Regions from separate parts of the Baekduia sp. Peel2402 genome, predicted to be linked through region 3. Evidence: riboswitches for the same ligand, from Rfam matches in the RefSeq annotation. Region 3 holds a riboswitch; each other region holds the start of a gene.
What was found. A riboswitch is a leader RNA that binds a small molecule or an ion and turns the genes downstream of it on or off. The one in region 3 is predicted to bind cyclic di-AMP.

Region 1 (4,503 bases), 1.3 Mb from region 3:
CGCCGTCGACCTGGTCGCGGTCGACTCGGTCGCGGCGCTGACGCCGCGTGCTGAGCTCGAGGGCCAGATGGGCGACCAGACCGTCGGTCTGCAGGCGCGCATGATGTCCCAGGCGATGCGCAAGCTCGCGGGCAACCTGAACCGCACGCAGACGCTGTGCCTGTTCACGAACCAGATCCGCGAGAAGGTCGGCGTCATGTTCGGCTCGCCGGAGACCCAGCCGGGTGGTCGCGCGCTGAAGTTCTACTCGTCGCAGCGCCTGGACATCCGCCGCATCGAGACGCTGAAGGACGGCACCGAGGCCGTCGGCAACCGCGTCCGCGTCAAGGTCGTCAAGAACAAGGTCGCGGCGCCGTTCCGCCAGGCGGAGTTCGACATCGAGTTCGGCACCGGCATCTCGACGTCAGGGTGCATCCTGGACCTCGGGATCGAGCACAACATCGTCTCGAAGTCCGGGTCGTTCTTCTCCTACGGAGACGACCGCCTCGGCCAGGGCCGCAACAACGTCAAGAAGTTCCTCGACGAGCACCTGGAGCTGCGCGCCGAGATCGAGGCCAAGATCTATGAGGCGCTCGACTTCAACCGCGACCTCGTCGCCGAGATCGATCGGGACGCCGTCCCGGAGGGCGTCGACCCGGCAACGGGCGAGATCACGGCCGAGCGGAAGACCCCGGCCACGGCCTAGGCGCTACAGGAGCCGTCACGTGACCACCGCCGAGCGCGCGCTCGACCCGGAGGCACGTCTCCAGCACGCGCTGGACCTCAGCTACCGCTACCTCGGGTTCCGTGATCGCACGGTGCTCGAGGTGCGGCGGCACCTGGAGTCCAAGCGCGTGGAGCCGGACACGATCGAGCAGACCGTCACCGAGCTGCTCGAGCAGGGCTACCTCGACGATGCCCGCTTCGCGCGCCGCTTCGTCGAGGACCGCCGCACGCTCGACCACTGGGGCAACGAGCGCATCGAGCGCAAGCTGGTCGCTTCCGGCATCGACGCCTCGCACATCACCGCCGCCCTCCACGCGCCGGACACCACCACCGGCGAGACCCACTCCGAGTTTGACGCCGCGCTCGCCACCCTTTCGCGCCGCTTCCGCGTCCCACCCGAAACCGACCGCGACCGCGACCGCGCCCTCGGCTTCCTCGTCCGCAAGGGCTACGAGCTCGAACTCGCCTACGACGTCATCCGCGCCTACGGGCGCGACTGATCGACGCAGACACCGACGCGCGGCCGACGCGCGGCCGCGAAGACCTCGACGCGATCTCGACTTGAGGCCCCAGGAGGGCCGTTTCTCGAGATCGACGGCCGCGCGGCGAGATAGCCTGGCCGCACTCCATGCCCCTCGACTTCGGCATTGATCGCGTCGCCACCGCGCGCCTCGCCGGCCGCCGCCCCGAGCCCGGCGACCTCGGCGCCTACCAGCGGATCTGGACCGACGCGCGCGTGGACGAGGCGGTCTGGCCGGAGCACCTGCGGACGGCTGACCGGGCCGAGACGTTCCTGCGTGATGCGATCGCGCACTGGGAGCGGTGGGGGTTCGGGCCGTGGACGATGCTCGTCGGCGGTGAACCCATCGGGTACGCGGGCCTGCGCCACGACGAGGTCGACGGGCGCCCCGAGATCGAGCTGATGTGGTTCGTCGACCCCGACCACTGGGGGCACGGCTACGCGACCGAGCTGGCGCGCGAGGCGGTGCGGGTCGGGTTCGAGGTCCTGGAGCTCGACGAGCTCGTGGCGCAGACGACCATGGGCAACACGGCGTCGCGCGCGGTGATGGAGAAGCTCGGCATGGAGCACACCGGCGAGACCGTCCACGCCGGGCTCCCGCACGTGGTCTATCGCCTCAACCGCGGGATGTCATAACCCGGACCGCAACTTGCGGCGCGGCCGTGAGTTCTGATCGCCGACATACCTGCACGCACAGGCCGAGTCCCGGCGCCTCAGCGGCTCCGGGAGCGGGGGACCCACTCGGACCGACCACGATGGCCGGTCCACGGGGCGAATCGCCGCAGCGTTCCATCGCGGCGTAGCGCATGCACATGCGCGAGCCCGTCAGCTCACCTCGTAGGCCGCCACCACAGGGAGCAATTGATGGACGCCGCCGACGCCCGGATCCTCACGGACGACCGATTCGCGATCTTCGCCGACCCGCCCGGGGTCCGCGACCTCGCCCTGCCCGAGCTGTGGGACCGCTCGCTCGCGCGCTCGCGCCGGCGCCGCGCGGCGGCCACAGCCAAGTTGATTGCCTTGCCCAAGACCGCGACCGCGAGGATCTCGGCGGCGCTCATCGCCGCGGGCATCGTCGGCCAGACCGGACCGCTGATCGGCGCCGCGCAGGCCGCAACCGCGACGACGACCACCACCGACGGGGTCCGCGCGGTGCAGCAGGCGCTCGGGCTCACCGCCGACGGCGTCCTGGGCCCGCAGACCAAGAAGGCCATCAAGAAGTTCCAGCGCGCGCACGGCCTGGTCGCCGACGGGATCGTCGGGCCGCTCACGCGCGCGGCGATGGCGGGCGAGGGCGCCTCCACCGCCACAACCGCATCGCTCAAGTCCACGCTCCCCCCGGCCACCACGCGCGCCGTCCAGGCCAAGCTCGGCCTCGCCGCCGACGGCGTCTTCGGCCCTCAGACCCGCAAGGCCGTGCGCGCCTTCCAGCGCGCGCACGGGTTGACCGTCGACGGCGTGGTCGGCCCGGCGACGCTCGCCGCGCTGGGCGTCAGCGGCTCAACGGCGACCGCCGCCGAGAGCGAGACTACGAGCACAACCCGGACGGCGAGCGCGAGCGGCGCCCAGGGCGCTGTCGCCGCCGCCATGTCCAAGGTCGGCGCGCCGTACTCCTACGGGGCCTCCGGCCCGTCGTCCTTCGACTGCTCCGGCCTGACCTCGTGGGCCTTCCGCCAGGCCGGCGTCTCGATCCCGCGCACGAGCTTCGCCCAGTACGGCACCGGCACCGCGGTCTCCAAGTCCAACATCCAGGCCGGCGACTTGGTGTTCTTCAACACCGCGGGCCCGGGCGCGTCGGACGTCGGCATCGCCACGAGCGCGACGACGGTCGTCTCCGCGACCACCCACGGCGTGATGAACCACGCGATCTTCGACGCCTACTGGGGCGGTCACTTCGTCGGCGCCAAGCGGGTCGCCTGACCGCGCGGTCAGGCTGATTGCACGCGCAACGCCCTCGGTACTACGATCCGCCCCGAGCGAACGTCACCACCGCAGGGCGCCCGAACTCACCGAATAGCAGCCCAAACGCACCTTGGCCGCGCCGCGCCACCTCGCAGCATCCTTCTAAAAGGCGCGCCGCGGCCACCGCAGCACCCGAACCCAGTGCCCTCCGCGTCCTCGCGGCCGCGACGCCCGCTCCCCGACCGCAGCACCGGAGACCAGCGACCGCCGTCCATCGGCCGCTGGGGAGAGGACACCCCACAATGGAAACCCTGATCGGCGCGGCGCTCATCGGAGTCGCCATCGTCGTCGCGGCGCTCGTGTACGGACGGCAGAAGCCGGCCGCCGTCACCGCGCTCACGGCCGTCCCTGCGGGGCACACCGGGTCAGACGTGCCCGTGGTCGCCGTCGCGGCCGCCGCCGGGCCGACGCCCGAGGAGGCCGAGCTCGCCCGCCGGGCTGCTGACCTGGAGCGCAACGCCGCCCGAACACAGGCCTTCGAGGCCGCGCTGGACCGTCGCAGCGCCGACCTCGACCGCCGCGAAGCCGAGCTCGAACGCCGCGACCAGCACCTGCGCGCCGAGGCGTCTTCCCTGGAGCGGATGCGCGCCGAGCGCGAGTCGGCGCTGGAGCGCGTCGCCGGCCTCAGCGCCGGCCAGGCCAAGCAGGCGCTCCTCAAGGACGTGGAGGACGACGCGCGCCACGACGCCGCGCGTGTCCTACGTCAGGTCGACGAGGAGACCAAGCGCGACGCCGAGCGGCGCGTCCGGTCGATCCTCTCGGTTGCCATGCAGCGGCTGGCGGCCTCGCACGCGGCCGAGACCACGGTCAGCGTCGTCCAGCTTCCGAGCGACGACATGAAGGGCCGGATCATCGGCCGCGAGGGCCGCAACATCCGCGCGCTGGAGAACCTCACCGGCGTCGACTTCATCATCGACGACACGCCCAACGCGGTCGTGTTGAGCGCGTTTGACGGCGTCCGGCGCGAGGTCGCTCGATTGACGCTGGAGAAGCTCCTCCAGGACGGGCGCATCCATCCGGCGCGGATCGAAGAGACCTACTACCAGGCCAAGTCCGAGCTCGAGACCCACATGATCGAGGCCGGGGAGGAGGCAGTCTTCGAGGCTGGCGTCCAGGGCCTGGACGCCGACCTGGTCAAGGTGTTGGGCCGACTGAAGTTCCGCACGTCCTACGGGCAGAACGTCCTGGCGCACTCGGTCGAATGCGCGCACCTGGCGGCGCTGATGGCCAGCGAGCTGGGCGCGTCGGAGAAGACCGCGCGTCGTGCCGCGCTGCTGCACGACATCGGCAAGGCCGTCTCGCACGAGGTCGAGGGC
Region 2 (4,503 bases), 2.6 Mb from region 3:
GCCCGGGACCGAGCCGTTGGCCTTCGGCAGCACGACCGGGCCGTAGACCGCGGTCGAGTTGCCGGCCGCGTCTTCGACGTCGATCTCGACCGAGTGCTCGGCCAGCGGGAGCTTGAGGACGTCGTAGTCGACCGTGCGGGTCGCTGACGCCGGGCACGGCGCGGGCGCCGCGAACTCGTAGGCGTCGTCGTTGGAGCCGTCGACGTCGGCGCAGGTTCCGCCGACCGGATCGACCGCGGCGACCTTGCCGTCCACGCGGATGACCGTGCGGTAGACGCCGCCACCCACGTCGCCCGCGACGTACGACAGCCTGATGCGGCCGGTCGACGCGCCGCTGTCGGCGACCGTCTTGGAGGCGATCGTCGGCGCCGCCGGATCGCGCAGGACGACATGCGGGTCGGTGATCGTCGCGCTCGGCGTGCCCAGCGCGGCGGCGCAGGTGTTCGGGTCATCAGCGCCGCAGCCGAACGAGAAGAGCACGGATGCCGCGTCCAGGCCGACCGCGTCGAACGGACCGGCGAGGTTGCCTGTGCACGTGTCGGTCGGGCCAGGGGCGCACGCCTCGAGCGTCTTGCCGTCCGCGCTGAGCGTGTAGGAGAACGTGCGGACCGTGCCGACGGGCATGCCGGTCGTGACGCGGCCGAGCGTCACGCGCGCGATGCGCGTGCCCGCGGGCGCGGTGAAGCGGTGGTAGGCGAATGTGCCGCCGTCCCACGGGCCGGGGCCGACGAGCGCGGCGGTCAGCCCACCGCTGGCCGCGCACGTGTCGGTCGCCGCTGAGCCGGTGTCCGCGTGGGCCTCCCAGCCCGCCGCGCACCCGCGCACCGTGTAGGTGTCCGCGGTCGCGCTCCCCGACGCGCCGAGGACGAGGGCCGTTGCCGCGAGGGCGACGGCCTTCCCTGCCTGCCTGATCAATGTTCCTCCGAAAATCTGGGTGGTGATGAGCCGGAAATGCCGCATCGTCGGCCTCCGGCAGCGCCCGTGCTTCGAGCCAGGCGGCAGCATTCCTGCGAACGCGGGTTCGCCGAATCGCCCGTACGTTGTTATGCTCCCGCGCCGTCAGCCGAGTCCGTTTGCCACCTCGGGCAAATGGAGCGGGGGAACCACCTGTGGAACGCGTGTTGGTTGCGATCCACCGGGGCGAATCGGTCCTTTTTCTGAGCCGTAGCGCCGTCATCCGGCGCGAGCCCGTCAGCTCACCCCGTAGGCCGTTGGATGAGGACCTACAGAGAACGTGCATCTTTCGAACCTTTCGAAGCTGGGCGCCGCCCTGGGCGCTTTCGCGATCGCTGCTCCCGCGGCGGCCGCTGATACGCCTGCCGTGGCCACCGCGCCCACGCCGGGCGGGATGACCTACGTCGACCCGTCGGCGCCAACGGTCTTCGCCGACGGCTCCACGCTGACTGCCCCACTGGGCCAGCTGCTCGGCGGCCGGGTGTCGGTGACCGGGACCGTCGCGGGCTCCAAGCCGGGCGACGCGATCGCCGTGCTGACCTTGGACCAGGCCGGCGCTTGGTCCAACGCGGCGGCTTCGACCGTGGCGCCCGACGGGACGTACACCGCGACCTGGAAGCCCGCCCACTCCGGCCACCTGACCATCAAGGCCGTGCTCGCCGCGCAGGCGACCGCCGCGACGCGCGTCGTCGGGACTTCGGTCAGCGGCACCGCCGAAGGCCGCGCCGTGACGCTCTACAAGCGCGCCCGCGTCACCTGGTACGGCCCGGGTTTCTACGGCCGCAAGACGGCGTGTGGCAAGCGGATGTCCAAGAGGCTCTTGGGCGTCGCCCACAAGACACTGCCCTGCGGAACGCTGGTCGAGTTGTACAACAACGGCAATGTGGTGACGGTGCCGGTCGTCGACCGCGGACCGTTCCGCAAGGGGACGTCGTACGACCTGACGTCGGCGACGGCGGGCGCGCTTGGCGTGACGGCGACGGCGACGATCGGCGCGGTGCGCGCGGTTGTGCCGACGGCTGTTTCGGCTGCGGCATCGCGCTAGGGGCCTGGGGCGCGCCGGGTGGCGCGGGCGTTGGTGGTGTTCAGCTCGCGGCGTTGATGGTGGTGCTCCGCGTTGGAGAGGGGCGGCGAGGGAGTGAAGCCGGATGGGCGTGGCCGCCGCTTGGTGTCGTCCTCGGGCCGCCTCTCGGGCTCGGGGGAGCGTTCGGGGCCGAAAGGATGGGTCCGGGTCGAGTAAGCACCAACTATTCGTCATAACGCGACCCGCATCCCGAATCTCGGCCCTTATGGAGCGCCACCGGGGATCCGGGTCGAATAAGCGTCGTATATCGACCATTAGGCGACCCGGATCGACCCGTTCGGCCCCGAACCGCCCTCCCGAGCCCGGCCACACGCCCGAGGACGACCGACAGCGGTCGCCACGCCACAACGCTCTCACTCCCTCGCCGGATCCTCTCCAACGCGACGCACCACCACCAACGCCCCGAACTGAACGCCACAAACGCCAGCGCCACCCCGCGCCCACCGCCGCCCCCGCCCTCAGGCCAGCGGAACCCCCGCCGCCCGCGCCGCGAACATCCCCTCATCCGCCCGACCGGCCAGCGCGTCAATGGTCTCTCCATCCTGCGGGCAGACCGCAACGCCAACGGACGCCGCCAGCGGCGCGCCCCCCAGCTCGGCCGCAGCGATCGCGCCCGCCACACGAACGCCCAGATCGCGCGCACCAGCCGGATCGCGGTCCGGGCTCGTCAGCCACCAGCGCCCAAGGCGCTCGCGCACGATCAGGTCGGCAGGTGCGAGCTGCGCGGTCAGGCCGCGCTCGGCGGTCTCCAGTGCGATCGCGACCTCGCGGCCGCTCTCGGCGGCGAGTAGGCGGTCGAGGTCGTCGACCTCCACCACGAAGACCGCGAACGAGAGGCCGTCCTGCTCGCGGCGCTCAAGCCGGCGGGCGATCGCGGCCAGCCACGGCGGACCGGAGTCCCGCGAGGCCTCCCAGGAGGTGTCGACCCGGCGCAGGCGCGTGACCGACGGCGCGTCCGCGGGCAAGGCGTACATCTCGTCCGTCAACCCACCGACGACGCCGGCCGGCGGTGCGGAGGCCAGCTCCTCAGCAAGTGTGGAGAGCGGATCGGCGTCGACGGAGACCGGCGACGGCGGCAGGTCGACGACCTCCACGCCAGCTGGCGGCGGCGCGATCGGCTCATCGCCCTCCGGCACGTGCGACGGAGCCGGCGCGGGCGCGTCTCGCCCCGCGGCCGTGAAGCGCACCATGCGACCGCCCTCGGCCGCCTCGCGCACCGCATCCGCCGCGTCGGGCGCGAGCGGGCGCCGCTCACTCCCGTGCGCGGCCGGAGCGGCAAAGGGATCGCCGTCATGCGACGCGTCGTCGCTCGGTGCCGGCGCGACAAAGGCCTCTGCCTCGTCCGGCACCGCAGGCCGCAGGCCGCCGCCCCCACGCGTACCCGGCGCGGGCGCGTAAGCGCGGATGCCCGAGGTACGCGGCGGTGAAGCAGGCGTGGGCGTCGCGAGCGCCTCGGCGAGCGGGCCGTCGGCGCGGGAGGTCTCGGCCGAGGGCGACGTGAGCGCGGTCTCGACGACGCGGGCGCAGACGAAGGCGAGGCGGTCGGAGAGGTCGGCGACGACATCGGGATAGGCGTCGTGCAGCTCGCGGCGCAGCGCATGCCAGGTCACGCCGCGCAGCGACTCGATCGCCGCCGCCAGCGCGGCCGGGGTGCGAGCGCCGGTCAGGCGCGCGGCCGAGGCGGCCAGCGGCGCGCGGCCGTCGGCGCCGCCGACCAGCCGCTCCAACTCGACATCAGAGCCCAGGGCCGCGAGGATCCCGCTGCAGAGCGCCGGGCCGCCCCGAGCCAGCTCGGCGGCCGGCACGTTGCCCGCCTGCGCGAGCGGTGCGTCCGCGACAAGCGATAGAAGCCAGGCCTTGGCCACACCCGCGGCGTCGACCGTGGGCGCGTCCGCAACTGGCCGCGGCCGGCGGCTAAGTGGGACAGCTCCGTCCATGGAGCGCGCATCTTTGCACCAGAAGATGACGGTTTGGTGAAGGACCACCGACGAACTGGTCGGTCGGATGGGCACAATGCGGGCCGTGCCCCCGCTTCCGTCCGTCGACGAGGCGCGCGCGACGCTGCTGAACGCCGTCCGCCCGCTTACCCCCGTCAACCTCCCCGTCGCCGAGGCGCTCGGCCTCGTCCTGGCCGAGGAGGTCACCGCCGGCTACGACTCCCCCGCCTTCGACAACAGCGCCATGGACGGCTTCGCCACGCGCAACGGCCGCGCCGGCGACCGCCTGCGCCTCATCGGCGAGTCGCGCGCGGGCGTGCCGTACGACGGCACGCTGAACGACGGCGAGGCCATCCGGATCTCGACCGGCGCCGCGCTGCCCGACGGCGCCGACGGCGTCTTGCAGCAGGAGCTGGTCGATGTCGAGGGAGACACGATCGTCTTGCGCGAAGACGTCCCCGCCGGGCGCAACCTCCGCACCGCGGGCGACGACCTGCGCAAGGGCACGCGCGTGCTCACCAAGGGCAC
Region 3 (4,503 bases):
GGCGGCATCACCTTCCGGGATGGCTGCCGATCACGTCGTCGGGACCGCTGATGCGTTGGCGCCATTGTTGGCACGCCGCATTGGTCGCGGTGGGCACGGTGCGGTGCCGTGGGGCGTGCGGCTGGGGCGCGATGCCGCGGGCTTGGTCGTTGCGCCGATCGGCCTGCTGGATCCGGCGTCCGTGGCACGCCTGCGCGAGATCGTCGAGACGCGCCGCACGCTCTACCCGAAGATCGTGCTCGATCTCCGCGAGCTGATGGCCGCCGACGCGCCGGGGTTGCTGGCGCTTGTCGCATGGGACGTGGAGCTGCCGTGGGACCCGACGGTCGCCGCCTTGGGCGATCCGCGGACGGTGGCGGCGCTGGCTGAGGCCGGGTTGACCGGCGCTTTGCCGCTGGCTGCGGCGCTGTCGTAGCTGCGCTGCGTTGTCGAGGGCGCGCGAGGCGCCGGGGTTTGGCGGCGAAGGGCGTGAGAGCGGTATGGCGTGGCGACCGCTTGGGGTGTGGATCGTCGTGGTGGGCGATGCCGACGGCGGGGATTTACAGCGCATCAAGACATCAATCCGGGCCTCAAGGGGCGTCCGTCGGCCTCGGGGTTTGAGGGTTCGGGCCCGAAGGACGCGCGTTTGGAGGTCCGGGTCGATTTAGCGTCGTATATCGGGGTTAACTCGACCCGGACCTCGGTTTCGAGGTGCGGGTCGCGTGAGCCGGACATATTCCGGTTGCAGCGACCCGGATCTCCGAAACCCTGGTCCCTCGAACCCCGCCGGCTGAGGGACCACCGTGGAGGCCGAGTCTGATGTCTTGATGCGCTGTAAATCCCCGCCGCCGGCAACGCCCCCAGCGACGATCCACACCCCAAGCGGTCGCCACGCCACAACAGCCTCACGCCCTTTGATGAGCGAAGGACCACCGACGCCCGCGCCCCCGCCGCCCCGCACTGGGCGCCGCCAGCAACGGCGGCGCCACAGCCTAAGCCGGGTCCGGCACCAAGCCTTCGCCCGTGAAATCCTCGCCCGCCTCACGGAACGTCAAATCCGACGGCGGCAAGATGATCTCCGACGGCCGCAGGTCGTCGTCGCCGACCACGCTTCCGTTCGAGCGCACGAAGTCCAACAGCGCCTCGAACGCGCGGTAATAGCCGGACTCGTCGCCCGCCTCCACCGCGGCAACCGTCGCGTCGTCCAGGTCGTTGAGCTGGTCGTGCAGCGCGTCGGGGAGGTCGAACTGCGCCTCCTCGGAGATCCTGACGATCACGCCTGGCCCTCCTCGAGCTGCTTGCTGTCGGCGGGCGCGGAGCCCGAGCCGAGCTCGGCCTTCATCTTGGCCAGCTCGTCGTCGACCGCCGCGCCGCTGGAGAGCTCGCGCAGCTGCTTGTCGATGTCGTCCTCGCCGGAGCCCAGCGCGGTCAGGTCGTCGAACGTGCCGGCCTCTTCCAGCTCAGAGACCGCATCGGCCCGCGCGCGCATCTGCTCGGTCTTGTCGACCGCGCGCTGCATCGCCAGCCCGACGTCGGCCATCTGCTCGCCGACGCCCGTCGCGGCTTCCGAGATGCGCACCTGCGCCTCGGCGGCGCTGTACTGGGCCTTGATCACTTCCTTCTTGGTGCGGAAGGCCTCGATCTTGGTCCGCAGCTTGGCCTCGGAGTCCGTCAGCTTCTGCTGCTGGGCCTCCAGCTCGGTGACCTGCGCGTCAAGGCCTTGAAGCTCGGTCTGGGCGACGTTCTTGCGCTCCAGCGCGACGCGCGCCAGATCCTCGTTGCCCGTGGACAGCGCCTGACGCGCCTGCGTGTCGAGCTTGACGACCGACTGCTCGAGCTTGCTCGACTGCATCTGCAGGCGCTTCTTCGCCGTCACGACATCGGCGATGCCCTTCTTGACGTTCTGCAGCGACTCCAGCTGCTTCTGGTAGCTGTAGTCCAGCGTCTCCGCCGGATCCTCGGCGCGGTCCAGCAGCTTCGAGATCTTCGCCTTGACGACCGTGGAGAAACGGCCACTCACACCCGGCATCGGGCCTCCGTACGCATCGCGGGAAAGGGGTTGCTCGTAGCCTACCCAGCCGCGACGCGCACCTGGCGCGGCAGGCTAGAAGCCGACGGGGTGGCGGGCGGTAAAGCCCTTGGTGCTACGCAGCACCGGACGCCAACGCGGGCCCTTCGCACCGGACGGATCGCCCGCGGCGGAGGTGTCGAGGCGCAGGCCGGCGATCACGACGAACGCGTGCGACGGGTTCGTGTAGATCGTGAACCAGAGCCCGGGGCCCTTGGCGCCCCACTTCATGAAGGACGAGGAGTCGAGCGGGGCCTTCAGCAGGTCGGCGCCGTGCAGCGCGTAGGAGACCGTGCCGGAGCAGTCGTAGCCGCGGGAGAGGAACTTCGCGTTGTGCCCGCCGCCGTAGACGTAGGGCTTGCCGACGATCTCGTTGGCGGCCGCGATCGCGTCCTTGACCTCTTGCGGGGCGGTTTCCGGCGCGGCGGCGTAGCCGGTCGGCAGGATCGTCGCCGTCTGCTCGGGGGTCAGCTTCGTCGTCGCCGGGTTGGGCTGGCCGTAGGCCGCGCCGCCCGTGGTGACCGTCGTGTCCGCCGGAGCGGCCGTCGAAGCCGGGGTGCTGCTGGTTGCATCGGTCCCGCCGGTCGCCGTCTGCGCCATCGCCACAGGGGCAAAGGCAAGCGAACTGGCGATCGTCAGCACAAGGGCAGTAGCCCGCAAGGCAAAATCCTCTTTCGTAGGCCTGCGGGGTTAGCTGACGGGCTAGCGGTAAAAGAGCCTCCGCTTCCCACGACTATGCGTGGAATTCGCCCCAAACAACCTTGGGTCCCCCGCCCCGGGCTCCTCACCCGAGTTCGGCGTGGTCGGAAACCTACACCACCGGGACGAAAGATGCACATCGACGTCCCGCAAGGCAGGTTGCACTCCAGGGTTCGGCCGGTGGTGTGGGGAGAACGACTGAAATTGTTCGCTTCCGGACGGATTTTCCCCCAGCCTGGGGACCCTCGCGTCCGCTCCTGGCGGCGCGGTTCCGGGGCTCCAGGCCGTAGCCTCAGGGCCATGCGCAAGGTGCCAATCGCCCTCGCGGCGTTGCTCGTCGCGCTCCTGGCCGTCGGCTGCGGCCGCGACACGAGCCCGAAAGACGGCGCCAAGGACCGCACCACGCCGACCACCGGCGCCAAGGGCACCGAGACGACCGCCGCGACCGACCTCGGCTTCCCGACGTTCGCGACCAAGAACACGACGCGGATCGGCGGCGCTGACCCGATCGCCGACGCGGCCGCCGCCGCGCGCGCGGTCTACAGCGGCGCGTCGAAGCTGACGCGACCCAAGGTGGTCGTGCTCGCCGACGACACGGACTGGCGCGTCGGGCTGGCCGCCAGCGTCCTGATGTCCTCCCCCATCCGCGCGCCGCTGCTCTACGCGCACGGCGACAAGGACCTGCCCGCGGCGACGCAGAGCGCGCTGACCGCGCTGGCGCCTACGGGCTCCAAGGAGGCCGGCGGCGCGCAGGTCATCCGGATCGGCGCCGTGCCCGCGCCCAACGGCCTGAAGACCACCGACCTCAAGGGCACCGACGCGTTCGCGCTCGCACGCGCCATCGACGCCTTCCAGGCCGCCGCGCGCGGCACCACGTCAGACCGCGTGGTCGTCGTCGGCGTCGACGACCCGGCCTACGCGATGCCCGCCGCCGCCTGGGCCGCCAAGGCCGGCGACCCGATCCTGTTCGTCAACAAGGACTCGGTCCCCGAGGACACGCGCGCGGCGATCGCCGCCCACCAGCAGCCCAAGATCTACGTGTTGGGCACCAAGACCACCGTGTCGGACAAGGCCATGACCGCGCTGAAGAAGCTCGGCTCTCCGACGCGCATCACCGGCTCCGGCCCGGCGGCGTCGTCGGTCGCCTTCGCTCGCTTCCAGGACGGCGCGTTCGGCTGGGGCGTCACCGATCCCGGCCACGGCTTCGTGTTCGCCAACAGCTCCCGCCCCGGCGACGCGGGCGCGGTCGCGCCGCTGAGCGCCTCCGGCACCTACGGCCCGCTGCTGGTCTCCGACAGCGCCGACGAGCTCCCGCGCGCGCTGGCCGGCTACCTGCTGGACGTCCAGCCCGGCTACACCAGGGATCCGGTCCGCGGCGTCTACAATCACGGCTGGATCGTCGGCGACGAGTCCGCGTTCAGCGTGGGCGTGCAGTCGGCGATCGACTCCCTTCTGGAGATCGTCCCCGTCAACGAACGCGGAAGCAGCGACAGCACCTCATGAGCCAGGCCGAGAGCCCCAACCGCCTCAACCGCGACGTCACGGTGGACGACGTCCGCCAGCTCATGGGCGCATCGACGCCGCACTTCGCGCTCCAGCTGCGCAACCGCATCGCGCGGCTGATCGACCCGCTGCCCGCCGGCCACCCGGCGCGCGAGCTGGGCGAGACCGAGATCGCGCGCCTGACGCGGCTGGGCTTTGACGGCGAGACGCGCGGCCACGCGGCCGAGATCGGCCTGCCGACGCTGAAGTCGGTC

Region 1: it holds a riboswitch for cyclic di-AMP, as region 3 does, so the genes downstream of both, ACT01A_RS01730 (C40 family peptidase) here and ACT01A_RS22085 (hypothetical protein) in region 3, are expected to answer to the same signal.
Region 2: it holds a riboswitch for cyclic di-AMP, as region 3 does, so the genes downstream of both, ACT01A_RS09115 (septal ring lytic transglycosylase RlpA family protein) here and ACT01A_RS22085 (hypothetical protein) in region 3, are expected to answer to the same signal.

Annotation. Positions count from the first base shown of each region.
Region 1 is NZ_CP199582.1:340,058-344,560, reverse strand. Features, by position in the region: gene recA (recombinase RecA) at 1-685, shown strand, start outside; gene ACT01A_RS01740 (regulatory protein RecX) at 705-1,205, shown strand; gene ACT01A_RS01735 (GNAT family N-acetyltransferase) at 1,334-1,861, shown strand; cyclic di-AMP (ydaO/yuaA leader) riboswitch at 1,912-2,088, shown strand; gene ACT01A_RS01730 (C40 family peptidase) at 2,090-3,145, shown strand; gene rny (ribonuclease Y) at 3,430-4,503, shown strand, end outside.
Region 2 is NZ_CP199582.1:1,863,103-1,867,605, forward strand. Features, by position in the region: gene ACT01A_RS09110 (hypothetical protein) at 1-915, opposite strand, end outside; cyclic di-AMP (ydaO/yuaA leader) riboswitch at 1,052-1,225, shown strand; gene ACT01A_RS09115 (septal ring lytic transglycosylase RlpA family protein) at 1,322-1,999, shown strand; gene ACT01A_RS09120 (hypothetical protein) at 2,497-3,975, opposite strand; gene ACT01A_RS09125 (molybdopterin molybdotransferase MoeA) at 4,061-4,503, shown strand, end outside.
Region 3 is NZ_CP199582.1:4,509,253-4,513,755, reverse strand. Features, by position in the region: gene ACT01A_RS22100 (hypothetical protein) at 1-415, shown strand, start outside; gene pspAA (PspA-associated protein PspAA) at 972-1,256, opposite strand; gene ACT01A_RS22090 (PspA/IM30 family protein) at 1,253-2,008, opposite strand; gene ACT01A_RS22085 (hypothetical protein) at 2,084-2,653, opposite strand; cyclic di-AMP (ydaO/yuaA leader) riboswitch at 2,712-2,857, opposite strand; gene ACT01A_RS22080 (cell wall-binding repeat-containing protein) at 3,047-4,249, shown strand; gene ACT01A_RS22075 (hypothetical protein) at 4,246-4,503, shown strand, end outside.